3 regions of the Sphaerobacter thermophilus DSM 20745 genome follow, and region 2 is predicted to be linked to each of the others. Evidence: riboswitches for the same ligand, from Rfam matches in the RefSeq annotation. Region 2 holds a riboswitch; each other region holds the start of a gene.

Region 1 (5,869 bases), 420 kb from region 2:
GGAGGCTCGCGGCGTCGATGACGTAGAGTCCCCGCGCGGCCTCGTACTCCTCCTCCGAGGTGAAGCGCTCGTGCTGGATGCGGGTCTGGTAGACGACGTCGACCTCCGGCAGGACCCGCGACAGGTCGCTCTCCTCGCGGAAGCGGACCCCGGCTGCCGCCAGCGCGGCGGTGACGTCGTTGCCCATGCGGACGTTCGGCGGTGAGACGAAGGTCAACTCAATCCCCCGGCACTGCGTCAGGATGAGGGCGAGCGAGCGGGCCGCACGACCGTACTTGAGGTCGCCGACGAGGGCGATGCGCAGGTCGTCGATCCGGCCGAGCTCCGAGCGGATGGTGTAGAGGTCGAGCAGCGCCTGGGTCGGGTGCTCGTGTGGCCCATCCCCGGCGTTGATGACCGGGATGTCGATCACCGACGCAGCGCGGGCGGCGGAGCCGGCCTCCGGGTGGCGGATGACGATGACGTCGGCGTACGACTCGACGATGCGCGCGGTATCCTCGATGGTCTCCCCCTTGGCCGCAGACGAGGTCTCCCGGGCGTACTCGGCCGAGAGGACCTGCCCGCCGAGCCGGATCATCGCCGACTCGAAGCTCAGGCGCGTGCGCGTGCTCGGTTCGAAGAAGAGGGTCGCCATGATCCGGCCGCTGAGCCGGTTGGAGCCGCCGGCAGCCACAATCACGCGCATCTCGTCGGCGCGCGCGAAGAGCTGTTCGAGGAAGGGGCGGTCGAACTGCTGCACGGCGAGGATACTGCGCGCACTCCGCGACCCGGACATCATCTCTCCTTCCTGCTCGGCCGAAAACGGGCCATCCCAGAGTATACCCGGATCGCGGCCTTCTCACCGTCTTCACGCGACCAAGATCTCTGGTCGGAAGAGACATTTCCGAACCCGTCATGGCGGGGCTGGGTGGATCAGGCGTGGAAATGCCGCCCAAACCTATTGACATCCGCGACGGAGGGGCGTAGTATCCGACCCACAACTGAATAGAGTTCTGCTCATCCAGAGTGGTGGAGGGAACGGCCCTGCGAAGCCCGGCAACCAGCGCGTACCGCGCCAGGTGCCAATGCCGGCGGACAGTGTCCGCACGATGAGCGACACGGTTTGTGATCCTCCACCGATGCCGTGGAGGTTTTTTATTGCCCCACGGCCGAGCGCAAAGGCGTTGACGAGGAGAGTACGCGAGGCGCTACGGTCTCAGCGAGCCGCGACGGTGAGAGGCGGCACACGGGCCCTCGCCGAAGATGACCTCCGAGCCGCGGTCTGAACCGGGCAGTCGCCCGCAGTAGGTCCCGCCGGGTTGACCTCCGTTATCCAGGTCAGGGTGCATCCGCACCCACCGAGGCGCGCGTCGCGAGGCGCGGGCGAAGCGGGGTGGTACCACGGGTTCGCGAGCCCGTCCCCAGCATCCGGGGACGGGCTCTCTTCGTCCCCGGCGAATCACACCAGGTCAGTCACCGGCAGTGGAGTGGGAAGGCGAACGTGCAGCCCGCAGGGTGCTGTACGGATCGCCCGACGACCGTATGGAAGGAGCGGACCGTGAGTAACCAATTCGAGGCCCCGCGTGGCGCGCTGCTCGTCGGGAGCGTCCCGTTGGCCGATGCCGCCGAGGTTTTCCAGACTGCCGCCGGGATCCTCGGCGACCGCCTGCGCCGCATCCCGGACGGGGAGACCGGCGTGCGCAGCAACTGGATCGGGTGGCAGAACGACGTGCTGGCCAGGGTGCCGCAACTCGAGGTGATCCCGCCGAACCCGGATGACTACGTGCCCGCGCCAAAGTTTCGACTCCGTGCCGGGGTGGACCCGTCGGAGATCCGCTTCGACAACCTGGGCTACGCCGACGCGGCTCGGGAGTCGTACGCGACCTTCACGCAGCTCAAGGCGGCCGGGACGATCCCGGCGCACGTCCGCTTCCAGGTCTCGCTGCCCACGCCCCTGGCGTCGGTCGCCGCCTATGTGCAGCCCGAGTCGCAGGCCGCGGTCGAGCCGGCCTACGAGGCACGCCTGCTGGCCGAGGTGGATGAGATCCTCGCAGCGATCCCGCACGATGAACTGGCGATCCAGTGGGACGTGGCGGTCGAAGTCGGCATCCTGGAGCAGGCCTTTCCGTCCGCCTTCGATAACCCGCTCGAGGCGATCGTCGAGCGGCTGGTCCGTATCGGCGACTACATCCCGGCCGACGTCGAGCTGGGTTACCACCTCTGCTACGGCGATGCCGGCCACAGGCATTTCAAGCAGCCGGAGGACACCCGGCTCCTGACCGACCTCGCAAACCGCATCGTCGCCGGGGTGCAGCGGCCGATCACCTGGCTCCACCTGCCGGTGCCGGTCGACCGCAGCGACGACGCCTACTTCGCCCCGCTGCGCGATCTGCGGCTCGACCCGGAGACCGAGCTGTACCTGGGCCTGGTTCACGACACCGACGGGGTTGAGGGAACCCGGCGCCGCATCGAGGCGGCTCGACGAGTGGTCCCCACCTTCGGCGTCGCGACCGAGTGCGGTCTGGGGCGCCGCCCGCCGGAGTCCATCCCGGCGCTGCTTCGCCTGCATGCCGAGGTGAGCGAGCCGGTGGTGTCGGTGGTGTAGGGGCAGGGCTGTCACGTCCGGCCATGCCCGGCGTGGCAGGCACGTGCCAGACACATCGACGAGCCCCCTCTCCCTGACCTGGGGAGAGGGGGCTCAGGTCTTCCTGCTACCGCATGGTGCTCGGGAGGATGCCCAGCTCGGCGCGGTACTTGGCGACGGTGCGGCGGGCGATACGGATGCCCTGCTTGCTCAGGAGGTCGCAGATGCGACGGTCGGTCAGCGGCTGGTTCTCGCGCTCGATCATCTCCTTGATGATGTCCTTCACGCTGAGCGACGGCGTGAAGAAGTCGCTGAACGGGATGACCTTGCGGTTGGGGAGCATCACGAACTTGTTGGCGGTGGCCCGGCTCACGGTCGACTCGTGTACCCCAACCTGCTGAGCGACGACGGCCCGGGTCAGCGGGCGCAGCTCGCGCACGCCGCCGCGCAGGAAGTCCTCCTGCAGCTCGACGATGCACCGCGAGATCTTGTAGAGCGTCTCCCGGCGCTGGTTGATGTTGGAGATGAAGAGCTTGGCACGGTTGACGAACTCGCGGACGTGCTGGCGCTCGGTGTCGTTGTAGTCCCCGCGGGTGCGGCTGCGGCCGATCTCGCGGGCGATCTGGGCGTAGAGCGGGTTCATCCGCAGGTGGAAATGCCGCGTGTCCACGACCTCGACCACCAGATCTCCGTCGCGCAGGCTGACCACCACGTCAGGCGCGACGTAGGGTGAGCGGAGCGGCGTCTTCCAGTAGCGCGCCTCCTGGCTCTGCAGCGGGTAGGGGTTGAGGTGCGCGCGGATGAAGTCGCGCGCTTCCTCGACCTGCTCGTTGGTGATCCCCAGCTCTTTGGCGATGAAGCCAAACTTATGGGCGCCGAACTGCTCCAGGTAGTCGCGCAGGATCGGCTCGACGAAGGGCGGCACCTCGACGCCGATGTCCTTGAGATAGCGCAGTTGGATCAGCAGGCACTCGCGCAGGTCGCGTGCCCCGACGCCGATCGGAGCCACCGACTGGATGTACTCGATCACCCGGTCGACGTACTCCCGCGGGCGGCCGAAGCGGGCGGCAACGTCATCAAGGTCGACATCGATGAAGCCGCGCTCGTCCAGGGAGTTGACCAGGTACTCGGCAACGCTGAGATCCCCATTCTGGCACAGCGTGGCGACGTCGGAGAGGATTTGCTCCTGGAGGGTCTGCTCGGAGGCGACGAGCGTCATGGGGTCGAAGTCGTCGGAGTCGTCGCGCTCCCGCGAGACCGCGGTGTAGAGCTGTTCCGGGTAGTCCTCGAAGGGCTCCTCGGGGTGCTGCTCCCGCTGGTCGATAAGACAGGTAGGGCAGTAGCCCCCCTCGATCACGCCGCCGCAAACGGGGCAGATCTCCCGCTCCTCCATCTCCAGTGCCGGGTTGGCCTCCAACTCCTGCTGGATGACCTCCTGAAGCTCCATTCGTGAGAGGCTGAGGATGTAGTTGGCCTCGATGAGGCTGGGGGAGATCCAGACCCGCATTTCGGGGCTGAGATCCATCGAGACATCCATACCCGGCATGCATACCCTCCTTGACCTTCGTAGGTCTCCCGTACCGTGCGTCTGGTGGGCCGGCCGGGTCGTACAACTCTTAGGCGGGGCTCCGGCGAACCACCGACGCCGGTGGACACGAGGGCGTGCCCGTCCTGTGTCCCCAGTATAGGGGGCGGGGGAAGTCTTGGCAAGAATCTTGCGAGAAAAACGCACTCCGCGGTCGTGCCGGGGGCAAACCGAGGGACCGGTAGTTGGGGGCGGCCTGACGGGTTATTTGCTCCACATTACGCAGGCACCGTGCCACAGGAGGTAGTGCCCGGCAGGCAGGGTGGTGCAGTGTAGCCGCCTTCCTGCTATTATCGTGCGTGGCTCGTGCCGATCGGCTCGTGCATGGTGGCGCGTGTCACCGAGGCGCCCAGGGCTGCGCCGAGCCGCAGGGTACCGGTTAGGGAGTGGAAGACCGTGGGGAGAGGGCTGCGGATCGCCACGATCCGGGGCATCGAGATCAAGCTGCACCCAAGCTTCCTCCTCGCGCTGCTCTGGGTGACCTACTACTGGGGCATCGCCCCCGACAACGGGCTGCTGGGTGTCCTCTTCGGCGTGTTCATCCTGACCGCGATCTTCGTCTGCGTCGTCGGTCATGAACTGGCCCACAGCTTCGTCGCTCTCCGCTACGGTCTGACGGTGCACGACATTACCCTGTTGCCCATCGGCGGGGTGGCGCGCATCGAGCAGGTGCCGATGACGCCCCGGCGCGAAGCGACCGTCGCCCTCGCAGGACCGATCCTCAACCTGATCGTCGCCGCCGTCTTGTTGCCGGTGGTGCTGGCGGTCGCGCTCGCGAGTGGCGTACGCGACGCGTACGGGTTTCTCCTCATGATCCAGGGGATCGACGGCGCGAGCTTCGTGATTCACCTCTGGATCGCCAACCTGATGCTGGCGGCCTTCAACCTGCTGCCGGCCTTCCCGATGGACGGCGGCCGGATCTTCCGCGCGCTGCTCACGGGGGTTTCGAACCGGGTGCTGGCCACCCGCGTGGCGGTGTTCCTCGGCCAGTTCCTTGCGCTGGCACTGATCGCCGCCGGGTTCTACACCCGTGATGTCGCGCTCCCGCTGGTTTCGATCTTCATCATGCTGGCGGCCTTCGTGGAGTCCCGCATGATCTACGTCGAGGCGGCACTGCGCTCGCTGCCGGTGGGGCAGTTTGCCGTCTGGGACTCCGGCGGTGTCTCGCCCGATTCGCCGCTGAGCCATGCGGTCCTGGGCGGCCCGCGGGATCTGGCGGTGACCGAGGGAGGCGTCGTAGTCGGGATGCTCTGGCGCGATGAGGTCCTGGCGCGCCTCCACCAGGGCAACAGCCTCCGCGTGGCCGATGTGATGGACCGCGATGTCACCGCCATGGACGTAGACAGCTCCGTCTATGATGTCCACCGCCGCATGCTCGCCACGGGCAGGACGGCCATCCCGATCGTCGAGGGCGGCCTCTATCGCGGCATCTTCACCTCGGACCGCTTGGTACACGTCCACCGCTACCTCCAGGAGCGCTTCGGGACGCGCGATCGCTACCGCGGGCTCATCGAAGCGCTCGGCCTCATGGGCCGCTAGCCGCCCTGATCTCTGCCACCCAGCGCTCCGCTATCGGCACGGACCTTGCATGGTGTCCAGTCCCGCGCCGGTGCCGTCGCGCGCCGACCCGATGCGACGGTTGTCCTAGGGAGGGAGATGGTGGAATGAGCATCACCCGATGGGATCCGTGGAGCGAGATGATGTCGCTCCGCGAGGCGATG
Region 2 (5,869 bases):
TCATCGCTGGGGTGCGACGCGGGATTCTGGCGCTCGCTGAGTCGGGAATTCCGTTCGTCGTCGTACTCGATGGACAGGTGCGTGGTGCCGCGACCACTTGTGCGCTGTGGGCGGATCGGACGGTCGCCTACGTCACGAGCGTCCTCGGCTTCCCCGAGCTGGCGGGCGGGGTGCCGCCACTCGGCAGCGTGACCGGTCTGCTGGTACGCGGGGTCACCATTCCTGGGAGCCCGGCGGTGGGAGGTGCCACAACCGGGGAGGATCGGCCTACGTCGGAGCCTGTCGGGCTTCAGTGGTTCAGCCCGGCGCAAGCTGTGTCGATCCCGTCGGCCGCCCGGGCGCAGCGGTTGGGCGTACTCTCTCCCGGTGATGTAGTGAGCCTGGACCGCGACGGCCTGCTGGAGACGGCCCGCGCGGTGGGTGCAACGCTGGCAAGCAGCGTTCGGGCGCGGCCGGTGAAGCTCCTGGCGCTGGGAGAAGGTGGACAGACCAGCCTCCGCACACTGGTGACTGAAATCACTGCTCAGGCCAACCTCCCACCTGCAACCCGGGAGGTCTGGGAACAGGCTGTCGCGCACCTCGCGGGTGGAGTTTCAATCGCGGAGGCGCTGGCGCATGAGGGGGAGGCGTGGACACGCGCGCTCCGCGACGGCGAGGTGCCGGCGCGACTGCAAACGGTGGTGCGCGAGGCCACGGCACGGCGACGGTAGAACCGGCTCAAGGAGCGGGAGCGAAGGATGGAGACGATCCTGACGGAGCGAACGGGACACGTCCTCGTCATTCGACTGAACCGGCCCGAGAAGCTGAACGCGATCAACCCGCAGATGATGCGCGAGATCGCCGGCGCACTGGAGGACGCACGCGCCGACGACGAGGTGCGTGTCGTCGTACTGGCCGGAAGCGAGCGCGCGTTCTCTGTCGGCGCCGACGTCGATGTCTTCGCGAGCGTGACAACCCGGGATCTGACCGGGGCAAGTTCCGATCGCCCGCAGTGGGCGACGATCTGGGGCTTCGATAAGCCGATGATCGCCGCCGTGTCGGGCTACGTTTTCGGAGGCGGCTTCGAGCTCGCGCTCGCGTGCGACCTCATCGTGGCATCGGAGACGGCACGCTTCGCAAGCCCCGAGGTTCGCCTCGGGCTGATCCCCGGCGCTGGCGGGACCCAGCACCTGGCCCGACGCTTGAGCAAGCCGCTGGCGATGGAGATGGTCTTGACCGGCCGAGAGGTCTCGGCTGAGGAAGCGCTGCGCCTGGGGCTGGTGAACCGTGTCGTGCCGGCGGACCGGTACTTCGACGAAGCGATGGCCCTCGCGAATGAGATCGCGAGCTACTCGCCCGCCGCGACGAAGGCTGCCAAGGCAGCGATCCGGCTCGGGCGGGAAATGCCGTGGGATGCCGGAGTGGCCTTCGAGCGCGAGCACTTCCTGCGCGTCTTTGAGACGGAAGAGGCGCAGGGCGCGATCCGGGCATTCCTCGAGCGGCGCCAGCGTCGATCATCCTGAGGACTGGTTGTCAGACCCGTGCTGGTGCAGTGCTTCGGGCGCCGCACTGCTCCCGTTTTCTGACACGAGAGTCGGGGAATTGGTAGCAGTGAGAGGGGGGGATTGGACTGTGAATCGGATCACTCGTCGCCAGTTCATCGCCGGATTGTCCGGTCTCACGTTGGGTGGGCTGTTGACGGCGTGTGGCGGAGGCGAGGAGACGACACCCAGCCCGACCACGGCTGCCGCAGCAAGTGCCAGCCCGACCACGGCTGCCGCAGCAAGTGCCAGCCCGACAGCAGCTACCGGGTCGCCCACTCCGGCGACGCCCTCGAGCTCGGAACCGGTGCGGGTTGGTGCCGTCCTTATCCTGACGGGTGACTTCGCCTCGCTTGGGCGGAGCTTGACCGAGGGGATGGAGTTCGCCCTGGACGAAATCGGTGGCGAGGCCGGCGGCCGACCCATCGAGATCATCACCGCGGATTCTAGCGGGAACCCCGAGCAGGCGATCAATAAGGTTCGCGAGCTGCTGCAGCGGGAGAACGTTCACATTATCACTGGCGTGACCCTCAGCAACGAGGCCGCGGCGGTCCGCGACATCATTGTCGAGAGCGAAACGCCCTGGGTGATCTCCAACGCGGCGCTCTCCACGTTGACCCGCGATCCGGCACTGCGGAGCCCGTACATCTTCCGTGTCTCCTACGCCAACGGACAGTACGACGCACCGCTGGCACCGTGGGCATACGAGAACCTGGGATACCGGCGGATCGTGTTGACGACGCTCGACTACGCGGCAGGCCAGGAGCGGTTGGAGGTCTTCCGACGCCACTTCGAGGAAGCCGGCGGCACCGTGGTGGACGAGGTGCTCGCGCCGCTGCACACGCAAGACTACGGACCGTACCTGCAGCGGATCCTGCAAGCCGACGCCGATGCCGTCTGGGCTTGGTACGGCAGCGCCGACGCGGTGCGCTTTGTGACCCAGTACGCCGAGTTCGGGGTGCGGGATGCCTTCCCGCTCTTCGGCGGCGGTGAGCTCACCGACGAGGCGTACCTCGATCAGATCGGCGATGCCGCGCTGGACATCGTCACGTCCAACAACTACGCACCGCTCTACGACTCGCCCGAGAACAAGGCGTTCGTCGAGCAGTTCCGGGAGCGCTACGGGCATCTGCCGGGGCAGCTCGAGTACCAGGGCTACCTCGCGATCCGCGTCATCGCCGAGGCGCTCGATGCCACGGGTGGGGCGATCGAGGACAAGCCGGCCTTCCTCGAGGCGCTGCGCAACGTCCAGTTCACTGGACCTATGGGCGAGTTCCGCTTCCACCCCGAGACGCAGCATGTGATCATGAAAGTGGTTATCCGACGGGTGGAGCGGCTTGAGGACGGCAGCCTCGGCAATGTCGTGATCGGCGAGGTCCCGGACGTCGACGACCTTTCGTACTAGACCCGAGTGGGCCTGTCCCGCCGGGGCAGCCTGCGGTTGCCAAACCGCCAGGGATGGCAGGGGCGGCAGGCGTCGGGGCGGTCGGCGCGGTGGCATCGAGGAGCGCATGTTACTGGCGTCGGTCGTGCGGGAACACGCACCTGCCGTCCCTGTCTCCTTGACAATTCTGGCGCGCCGGAGTATTCTCCCGGCCGACAAGTGAATACCACCTACGCTCATCCAGAGTGGTGGAGGGACCGGCCCTGCGAAGCCCGGCAACCAGCGCGCTCGGCGCGCCAGGTGCCAATGCCGGCGGACGAGATGTCCGCACGATGAGCGTAGAAGTCCTGCTACCCCTCCACCGTTGTGTGGGGTTTTTTGTACCCCACGACAAGATGTGTCCGCGTTGTGGTGATACTCCAGCGCCGCGTCCGCGCAGGCTGGCGTATTGCCTCGTGTCCTAAGGAGGAGGTAGGGGAATCGTGGTCGCCTCGATCAGCGCTCCGCACTCCCCAGCGCCGCCCTAATCCCGATCGGCCGCGCTCCACGTCGGCCGACAACGGTCGTTCCCGCTGACCGAACCGAATATCGCACCGAGCTTCGCGGAGGCGTCACGCGGCCGTGCAGGGCCGTGCTGTGCCGCGAACGGGTCTGGTGTGCGTTTGAGGGAGGAGACCGCTATCGGTGATCGAAATCGAGAACCTACGGAAAGAGTATCGCCAGCGGGACCGGACGGTGGTCGCGCTGGACGGCGTTAGCCTGACGGTCCGACCCGGCGAGATCTTCGGCGTCGTCGGGCAGAGCGGCGCGGGAAAGAGCACGCTGATCCGCTGCGTCAACCTCCTGGAGCGACCGACCTCCGGGGTGGTCCGGGTCAACGGTCAGGACATGACCCGGTTGCGGGGCGCTGAGTTGCGCCGTGCGCGCCAGCGCATTGGCATGATCTTCCAGCACTTCAACCTGCTCAGCTCGCGGACGGTCGCCGAGAACGTCGCGCTGCCGCTCGAAGTCATGGGCTATCCCCGCCGCGAGCGGCAACGGCGTGTGGCGGAACTGCTCGCCCTGGTGGGGCTGGAGGACCGGGCAGATGCCTACCCAGCCCAACTCTCCGGCGGCCAGAAGCAGCGGGTCGGCATCGCGCGGGCGCTTGCGGCTGAGCCGGCGGTGCTCCTCTCCGATGAGGCGACGTCGGCGCTCGACCCCGAGACGACTCAGTCGATCCTGGCACTGCTGCGTGACCTGAACCAGCGGCTCGGCTTGACGATCCTCCTCATCACCCACGAGATGGGGGTCGTCAAGGAGATCTGCCACCGCGTGGCCGTCCTCGAGGCCGGTCGGATCGTCGAGTCCGGCACTGTGGCGGAACTTGCGAGCCGACCGGGATCGCACCTGGCGACGACGCTCTTCCCACGCCCGGCGCTCAACGGCAATCGGCCCGATGGTCTGCTCGCGACGTTGACGTTCGTCGGGGCTGCCGCCGATGCGCCGGTGATGACGACGCTCGTCCGGCAGTTCTCGGTCGACGTGAACGTGCTGAGTGGCAGCATTGAGCTGGTGCAGGGCGAACGGATCGGTCAACTCCAGGTCGCGCTGAGTGGGGACCGGATCGACGAAGCCCTGGAATGGCTCCGCGGCCAGGGCCTGGGCGTGGAGGTGCACTAATGGGCTGGTTCGATCTGTGGCCGTCGCTCCGGGAAGCGCTGTTCGCCACGCTCTACATGGTCAGCGTATCGGCCGTGATTGCGGTGCTCGGCGGGCTCCCGATCGGAGTGCTGCTGATCGCTACGGATCGCGGTGGCCTCTTCCCGGCGCCCCTGGTCAACCGTGTGCTCAGCGGCATCGTCAACCTGGGGCGCTCAATCCCCTTCATCATCCTGATGGTCGCGCTGATCCCGGTCACGCGGGCCATCGTCAAGACGTCGCTCGGCAGTACCGCCGCGATCGTGCCGCTCTCCATCGCCGCGATCCCCTTCTACGCGCGGGTGGCAGAGACCGCACTGCGCGAGGTGGACCGGGGGCTGATCGAGATGGCGCAGGCGGTGGGCTGCAACTCCTGGCAAGTCGTGGCCAAAGTGCTAATCCCCGAGGCGCTACCCGGGTTGGTCCGCGGGCTGACGATAACACTCATCGGCTTGATCGGTCACTCGGCCATGGCCGGTGCGATCGGCGGCGGCGGCTTGGGTGACCTGGCGATCCGCTATGGCTACCAACGCTTCGAGACCGACGTGATGGTGGCCACGGTCGTCACGCTGATCATCCTGGTGCAGGTGGTCCAGGGGGTCGGAGACCGAATCGCAGCGCGGCTCCAGCACCGCTGAGGAGGCGGACGCCGGGTGCTCGTGCGGGACTCGGCGCACGGTGGAAGTCAAGAACTTGAGAGGGATGTGAGTTCTCCAATGAGTCGAACAAGAAACGCGGTCCTCGCTCTGATTCTTGTGGTGAGTCTGGTCCTGACAGCGTGCGGTGGCGACGACGCAACATCGAACCAGAGCGATAACGCCGCCGTGGCCGCCGAGAACACGCCGCTGCGGCTTCGGGTGGGTGTCACCCCGGTTCCGGCCGGCGACATCCTGCGCTTTGTCCAGGAGAACCTGGCGCCTCAGGCGGGACTGGAACTCGAGATCATCGAGTTTACCGACTACGTGGCCCCGAACCTCGCACTCCGAGACGGCGAGCTGGACGCCAATTTCTTTCAGCACGTCCCCTACATGGAGGACTTCGCGAAGCAGCATGGCATCGATCTCGTGGCGGTCGTGCCGGTCCACATCAACCCGATCGGTGCGTACTCTAAGAAGATCAAGAGCATCGACGAGCTGCCGGATGGTGCCGAGATCGCAATTCCCAACGACGCCACGAACGGTGGGCGGGCGCTGCTGCTGCTCCAGTCCGAGGGGCTGATCACGCTGAAAGAAGGCGTCGGCCTGACGCCGACTGTCCGGGACATCGTCGACAACCCGAAGAACCT
Region 3 (5,869 bases), 380 kb from region 2:
CGGCAGGTCGGCTCCCGCGCCTACTCGAGTAACACGCTGGAGTCGGGTTGGATCCCGTCGCCGCTACCGGCGGTGTATACGGGCGACGAGCTGCGGGCCTACCGCGAGTGGCTGCCGGATACGTCTTTCGAGGCGGTCGGCTCGCTCGGTGGGAGCTTCGTCACTCCCAACATCGAGGACTACTACCTCAATCCGTGGGAATTGGGTTATGGGCGAATCCTGAAGTTCGACCATGACTTCATCGGGCGCGAGGCGCTCGAAGAGATGGCGAAGCGGCCGCACCGCAAGAAGGTGACGCTGGCTTGGAACGGCGAAGATGTCGCAAAGGTCTTCGCCGCGCTCTTTACCAAGCCCAAGGGTCAGCGCCCCAAGTACATCGATCTGCCGGGCACCCAGTACGCCACCTGGATGTACGACGCGGTCCGGAACAAGCAGGGCGACATCGTCGGCATCTCGACCTTCTGCGGCTACAGCTCGAACGAAGCCTCGATGCTCTCGCTCGCAATGGTGGACGAGGCGTACGCGAAGCCAGGCACCGAGGTGATCCTGGTCTGGGGCGAGCCGGACGGCGGCACCCGGAAGCCGTCGGTCGAGCGGCATGTGCAGGTCGAGCTGCGTGCCACGGTCGGCCCCGTGCCCTACGCCGAGCCGTCCCGCCGGTATCGGGAGACGGTCGTCGGACGCTAGGCTTGAATGACGCCCCGGCGCTTCGGAGCGCCGGGGCTCGATCTCGCTTAGGTAGTCCGGCGTTAGCGGGGAACGCCTCGCTCCACGTGCCCGACCTCAGCGCTCGTGGGCGCACGCGGGCGGGGCGGGATGGGAGTTGTGAACGATGGATGAGATGCGTTTGTGGATTGGCGAGCCCCGCTTTGACCTGGCGCACCTGGCGCACGTCGAACTCATCACACCCACCCTCGACGAGAGCGTGCGCTTCTTCACCGAGTTCCTCGGCTTGATCGAGAGCGGCCGGAAGGGCAACTCGGTCTACCTCCGGGGTTGGGACGACTACGCTCACCACACCTTGAAGCTGACCGCCGGCCCGGTGCCGATGATGGAGCACTTCGCCTTTCGTGTGACGTCGCCTGAGGCGCTCGATCGCTGCGTGGCCGAGGTCGAGAAGGCGGGTCTCGGTATCGGCTGGATCGACGGTGACGAGGGGCACGGCCGGGCCTACCGCTTCCGCACGCCCGACGGCCATGTCGTCGAGTTGATCTGGGACATCGAGTGGTACCAGCCGACCCCGGAGACGAAACCGGCCCTGAAGAACCAGGCCTCGCGGTTCCCGGCGCGAGGCTGCAACCTCCGCCGGCTCGACCACATCAACCTGTTCGCCGTCGACGTCCGCGCCTGCCGCGTGGCGTTGCAGGAGACGCTCGGTATGCGCTTTACCGAGGGGATCGTGTTCGACGACGGCTCTGAGAAGGGCGCGTGGCTCACCTCGAACAACAAGGGGTACGAGGTGGCCATCACCGAGGATGCGACCGGTACACCGGGCCGCTTCCACCACGTCTGCTACGCGGTCGATACCCGCGAGGAGGTGCTGAGGGCGGCGGACATCGCGATCGAGTTCGGCGCCCCCATCGAGTACGGCCCTCACAAGCACGCGATTCAACAGACGGTCTTCCTCTACGTCATCGAGCCGGGCGGGCATCGCGTCGAGATCGGTTGCCCCGGCGCGCGGCTCGTGGTCGCGCCCGACTGGAAGCCGATCATCTGGAGCCAGGCGGAGCGCCAGCGTGGGCAGGCCTGGGGGTTGCAGACCGTTGCGACCTTCCACACCCACGGCACCCCGCCGGTGAAGTAGCGAGCTGGCGTTGTCGCCGCCGAGCGATGCCAGCGGGCAGTTCGATGTCCACCGTCCGGTGGTGTGCCTGTCGACTTTGGCCGTCCCTTCGGGTGTACCGCACGACTTAACTGGAGAGGCCCGGTGCGTTGTCGCGCTCCGGGCCCTGTGCTATAGTGCGGCGCAAAGTGAATAGAGCGGTCTCTCTTATCCAGAGTGGTGGAGGGAACGGCCCGACGAAGCCCGGCAACCGACGGATCGCACGGTCCGCGCGGTGCCAATTCCGGCAGCGGCGTTGCCGCTGAGAGATGAGAGTGACGCGGGAGTCAACCGGCTTCTCGCTCACGAGAGGCCCTTTTGTTTGCACCATGATGCGATCGGGGATACGGACCGGTTCGACCGTGCCGCCTGGTGGGCTCCGATGAGCGACCCTGCCGACATGCGGCCCCTGGTGTGGGAGCGGGGCGTACTCCGCCTGCTGGATCAGACGCGGCTTCCGGAGGTCGAGCGCTGGGTCTCAGCGGGCTCGGTCGAGGCCGTCGCGGACGCCATCCGCATTATGCAGGTGCGCGGAGCGCCGGCAATCGGGATCGCGGCGGCGGCTGGGATGGCGATTGCCGCGCGGACCGCGCTCGAACAGGGACAGCCGGTCGACGCAGCCCTTGACCAGGCGGCGCGGACGTTGGGTCAGACCCGACCGACCGCCGTCAATCTGCACTGGGCGATCGAACGTGCGCGCCGGGTGGGTCTCGGTGCTCCGGACGCGGCGACGGCCGTGGACTGGCTCGACCGTCTGGTGGAACGACTCCTTGACCAGCAATGGGCTGCGGATCGCGCGCTCAGCGAACTGGGGTCGGCGCTCTTGCCTTTTGGTGCTCGTGTGCTGACCCACTGTAACACGGGGGCACTGGCGACCGGGGCCTATGGCACCGCGCTCGGGGTGATCCGGACCGCGCACGAGCAGGGCAAGGTGGCGATGGTCTACGTCGACGAGAGCCGCCCCCGCCTTCAGGGTGCCCGGCTGACCGTTTGGGAGTTGACGCGACTCGGTGTGCCCCACACGCTGATCCCCGACGCAGCGGCTGCGGCTCTGATGGCGCGCGGGGAGGTTGACGCGGTCGTGGTCGGGGCCGACCGGATCGCCGCCAACGGGGATGTGGCCAACAAGATCGGGACCTACGCGGTGGCGCTGGCGGCGCGGAGCCATGGGATCCCGTTCTACGTGGCGGCGCCGGTGTCGACCCTCGACCCGGACACACCCGACGGCGCCAGCATCCCGATCGAGGAGCGATCGCCGGACGAGGTGCGCGTCGTGGACGGGATCGCGATCACCGTGCCGGATGCGCCGGTGTGGAATCCCGCCTTCGACGTGACGCCGGCGGAGCTGGTGACGGCCATCATCACCGAGCACGGTGTGCTGGAGCCGCCGTACGACGAGGCGATCCGACGGGCAGTAGCCGCGGTGGCAGAGTAGACTGAGGCGATGCCGCGGTTGGGCGTGGTGAGGCGACGAGCGGAAAGGGACATGGATGGCCGGGAGCACGGACGTCAGGTACGACATCAAGGACATCGGGCTGGCCGAAGCGGGGCGCCGGCGGATCGCCTGGGCGGCTCGCGAGATGCCGGTACTCGGGTTGATTCGAGAGTCGTTCGAGCGTGATCGGCCACTCGAGGGCGTTCGCATCGTCGCCTGCGTCCACGTGACCACGGAGACTGCCAATCTGGCCTATACCCTCCGCGCCGGAGGCGCCGAGGCGGCCATTTGTGCCAGCAATCCGCTCTCGACCCAGGACGACGTCGCGGCAGCGCTCGCCGCGGACGGTTTCCGCGTCTACGCCATCAAGGGCGAGGACAACGAGACCTACTACCGCCACATCCATCAGGCGCTCGACCTGCGCCCGCACATCGTGATCGACGACGGCGCCGACGTGGTCACGACCATCCACCGCGACCGCCGGGAGTTGATCCCGGAGATGTACGGCTCGACAGAAGAAACGACAACCGGTGTGATCCGGCTCCGGGCGATGGAGCGCGACGGGGTGCTGGCCTTCCCGGTCATTGCGGTCAACGACGCCGATACCAAGCACTTCTTCGACAACCGGTACGGCACCGGGCAGAGCACGCTCGACGGGATCATCCGGGCGACCAACATCCTGCTCGCCGGCAAGACGGTCGTCGTCGCCGGGTACGGCTGGTGCGGCAAGGGGATTGCCATGCGGGCCCGCGGCATGGGCGCCAAGGTGATCGTTACCGAGGTCGACCCCATCCGCGCGCTCGAGGCGGTGATGGACGGCTATCGCGTGATGCCGATGGTGGACGCCGCCCCTGAGGGGGACATCTTCATCACCGCTACCGGCAACATCAATGTCATCGACCGCCAGCACTTCGAGGCGATGAAGGACGGCGCCATACTCGCCAACGCCGGGCACTTCAACGCGGAGATCAACTTGACGATGCTCGACGACATCGCGGTCGAGGGGCGCGAGGTGTTGCGGCCCTACGTCGAGGAGTACCGGCTGAGCGGGGGCAAGCGGATCATCGTGCTCGGGGAGGGGCGCCTGATCAACCTCGTCGCGGCCGAGGGGCATCCGGCGAGCGTGATGGACATGAGCTTCGCAAACCAGGCCCTGTCCGCTGCGTACCTTGTACGAGAGGCCGGTCGCCTGGAGAAGCGGGTTTACCAGGTGCCGGAGGAGATCGACGTCGAGGTGGCACGGCTGAAATTGAAGGCGATGGGGATCGCCATCGATCAACTCACCCCGCAGCAGGAAGAGTACCTGCGCTCGTGGCAATCGGGCACGTAGAGGAATGGCAGGCGCCATCCCCGGCGGCCGGATCGCGGACTAGCGAAAGGGCAACCAGTGACGACCAGTTTCATGCGCGCGGCCAAGACACTCTTCACGTCGGAGTCGGTCACCGAGGGGCATCCAGACAAGCTCTGTGACCAGATCTCCGATGCCGTTCTCGACGCGATCCTGGCTGAGGATGCCGACGCGCGCGTGGCATGCGAGACGGCCGCCACCACCGGGCTGATCTTTGTCTTCGGGGAGATCACGACCAGCACCTACGTTGATATCCCGGCCATTGCCCGGCAGGTGGTGGAGGATGTCGGCTACACCCGCGCCAAGTACGGGTTTGACGCCACGACGGCCGGGGTTATTACCTCGATCAAGGAACAGTCGCCGGAAATCGCACAGGCGGTGGACCTTGCGCTTGAAGTGCGTGACAAGGACGGCGGCGACGGGCTGGATGCGATCGGCGCGGGTGACCAGGGAATGATGATCGGGTTCGCCTGCACCGAGACGCCCGAATTGATGCCGCTCCCCATCTCACTGGCCCACGCGCTGACGCGACGCATGGCGGCCGTCCGCAAGAGCGGGGAGTTGGGTTTCCTCCGCCCGGATGGCAAGAGCCAGGTGACCGTTGAGTACCGGTACGGACGGCCCGCGCGGGTGGACACCATCGTTCTTGCGGCACAGCACGACCCGGGGGTGACCAACGAGGAGATCCAGGAGGGCCTGCGCGAGGTCGTCGTGAAGGCCGTGGTCCCAGACAATCTTCTCGACAACGATACGCGCGTCCTGATCAACCCCAGTGGACGCTTCTCGGTCGGCGGGCCGATGGGGGATGCCGGCCTGACCGGCCGCAAGATCATCGTCGACACCTACGGCGGCATGGCGCGACACGGCGGTGGCGCCTTCTCCGGCAAGGATCCGACGAAGGTCGACCGCTCGGGGGCGTACGCTGCGCGGTACGTTGCCAAGAACGTGGTGGCCGCGGGCCTGGCCGACCGGTTCGAGATCCAGATCTCGTACGCGATCGGCGTGGCGCAGCCGGTCTCACTTCACATTGAGACGTTTGGGACGGCACGCATCGACGAAGAGCGCATCCTGGAGTTGATTCGGGCCCACTTCGACCTCCGTCCGGGAGCAATCATCCGAGACCTCGACCTGATGCGGCCGATCTACCGCCAGGTCGCAGCCTACGGGCACTTCGGGCGTCCCGACCTTGATCTCCCCTGGGAGCGGACCGACAAGGCCGCGCTGCTGCGTGACGCCGCCGGCTTGACCGCCGCAGAGATCCCGG

What was found. A riboswitch is a leader RNA that binds a small molecule or an ion and turns the genes downstream of it on or off. The one in region 2 is predicted to bind S-adenosylmethionine.
Region 1: another riboswitch for S-adenosylmethionine. It lies ahead of STHE_RS09330 (uroporphyrinogen decarboxylase/cobalamine-independent methonine synthase family protein); the one in region 2 lies ahead of STHE_RS07425 (methionine ABC transporter ATP-binding protein).
Region 3: another riboswitch for S-adenosylmethionine. It lies ahead of mtnA (S-methyl-5-thioribose-1-phosphate isomerase); the one in region 2 lies ahead of STHE_RS07425 (methionine ABC transporter ATP-binding protein).

The regions. Positions count from the first base shown of each region.
Region 1 is NC_013523.1:2,029,244-2,035,112, reverse strand. Features, by position in the region: gene pyrB (aspartate carbamoyltransferase) at 1-778, opposite strand, end outside; SAM riboswitch class I at 994-1,095, shown strand; gene STHE_RS09330 (uroporphyrinogen decarboxylase/cobalamine-independent methonine synthase family protein) at 1,538-2,584, shown strand; gene rpoN (RNA polymerase factor sigma-54) at 2,691-4,109, opposite strand; gene STHE_RS09320 (site-2 protease family protein) at 4,545-5,687, shown strand; gene STHE_RS09315 (Hsp20/alpha crystallin family protein) at 5,813-5,869, shown strand, end outside.
Region 2 is NC_013523.1:1,613,746-1,619,614, reverse strand. Features, by position in the region: gene STHE_RS07440 (3-hydroxyacyl-CoA dehydrogenase family protein) at 1-710, shown strand, start outside; gene STHE_RS07435 (enoyl-CoA hydratase/isomerase family protein) at 738-1,502, shown strand; gene STHE_RS07430 (ABC transporter substrate-binding protein) at 1,828-2,925, shown strand; SAM riboswitch class I at 3,138-3,243, shown strand; gene STHE_RS07425 (methionine ABC transporter ATP-binding protein) at 3,589-4,566, shown strand; gene STHE_RS19200 (methionine ABC transporter permease) at 4,566-5,222, shown strand; gene STHE_RS19195 (MetQ/NlpA family ABC transporter substrate-binding protein) at 5,301-5,869, shown strand, end outside.
Region 3 is NC_013523.1:1,229,308-1,235,176, forward strand. Features, by position in the region: gene ligM (vanillate/3-O-methylgallate O-demethylase) at 1-687, shown strand, start outside; gene STHE_RS05615 (VOC family protein) at 833-1,804, shown strand; SAM riboswitch class I at 1,988-2,098, shown strand; gene mtnA (S-methyl-5-thioribose-1-phosphate isomerase) at 2,205-3,257, shown strand; gene ahcY (adenosylhomocysteinase) at 3,313-4,587, shown strand; gene metK (methionine adenosyltransferase) at 4,660-5,869, shown strand, end outside.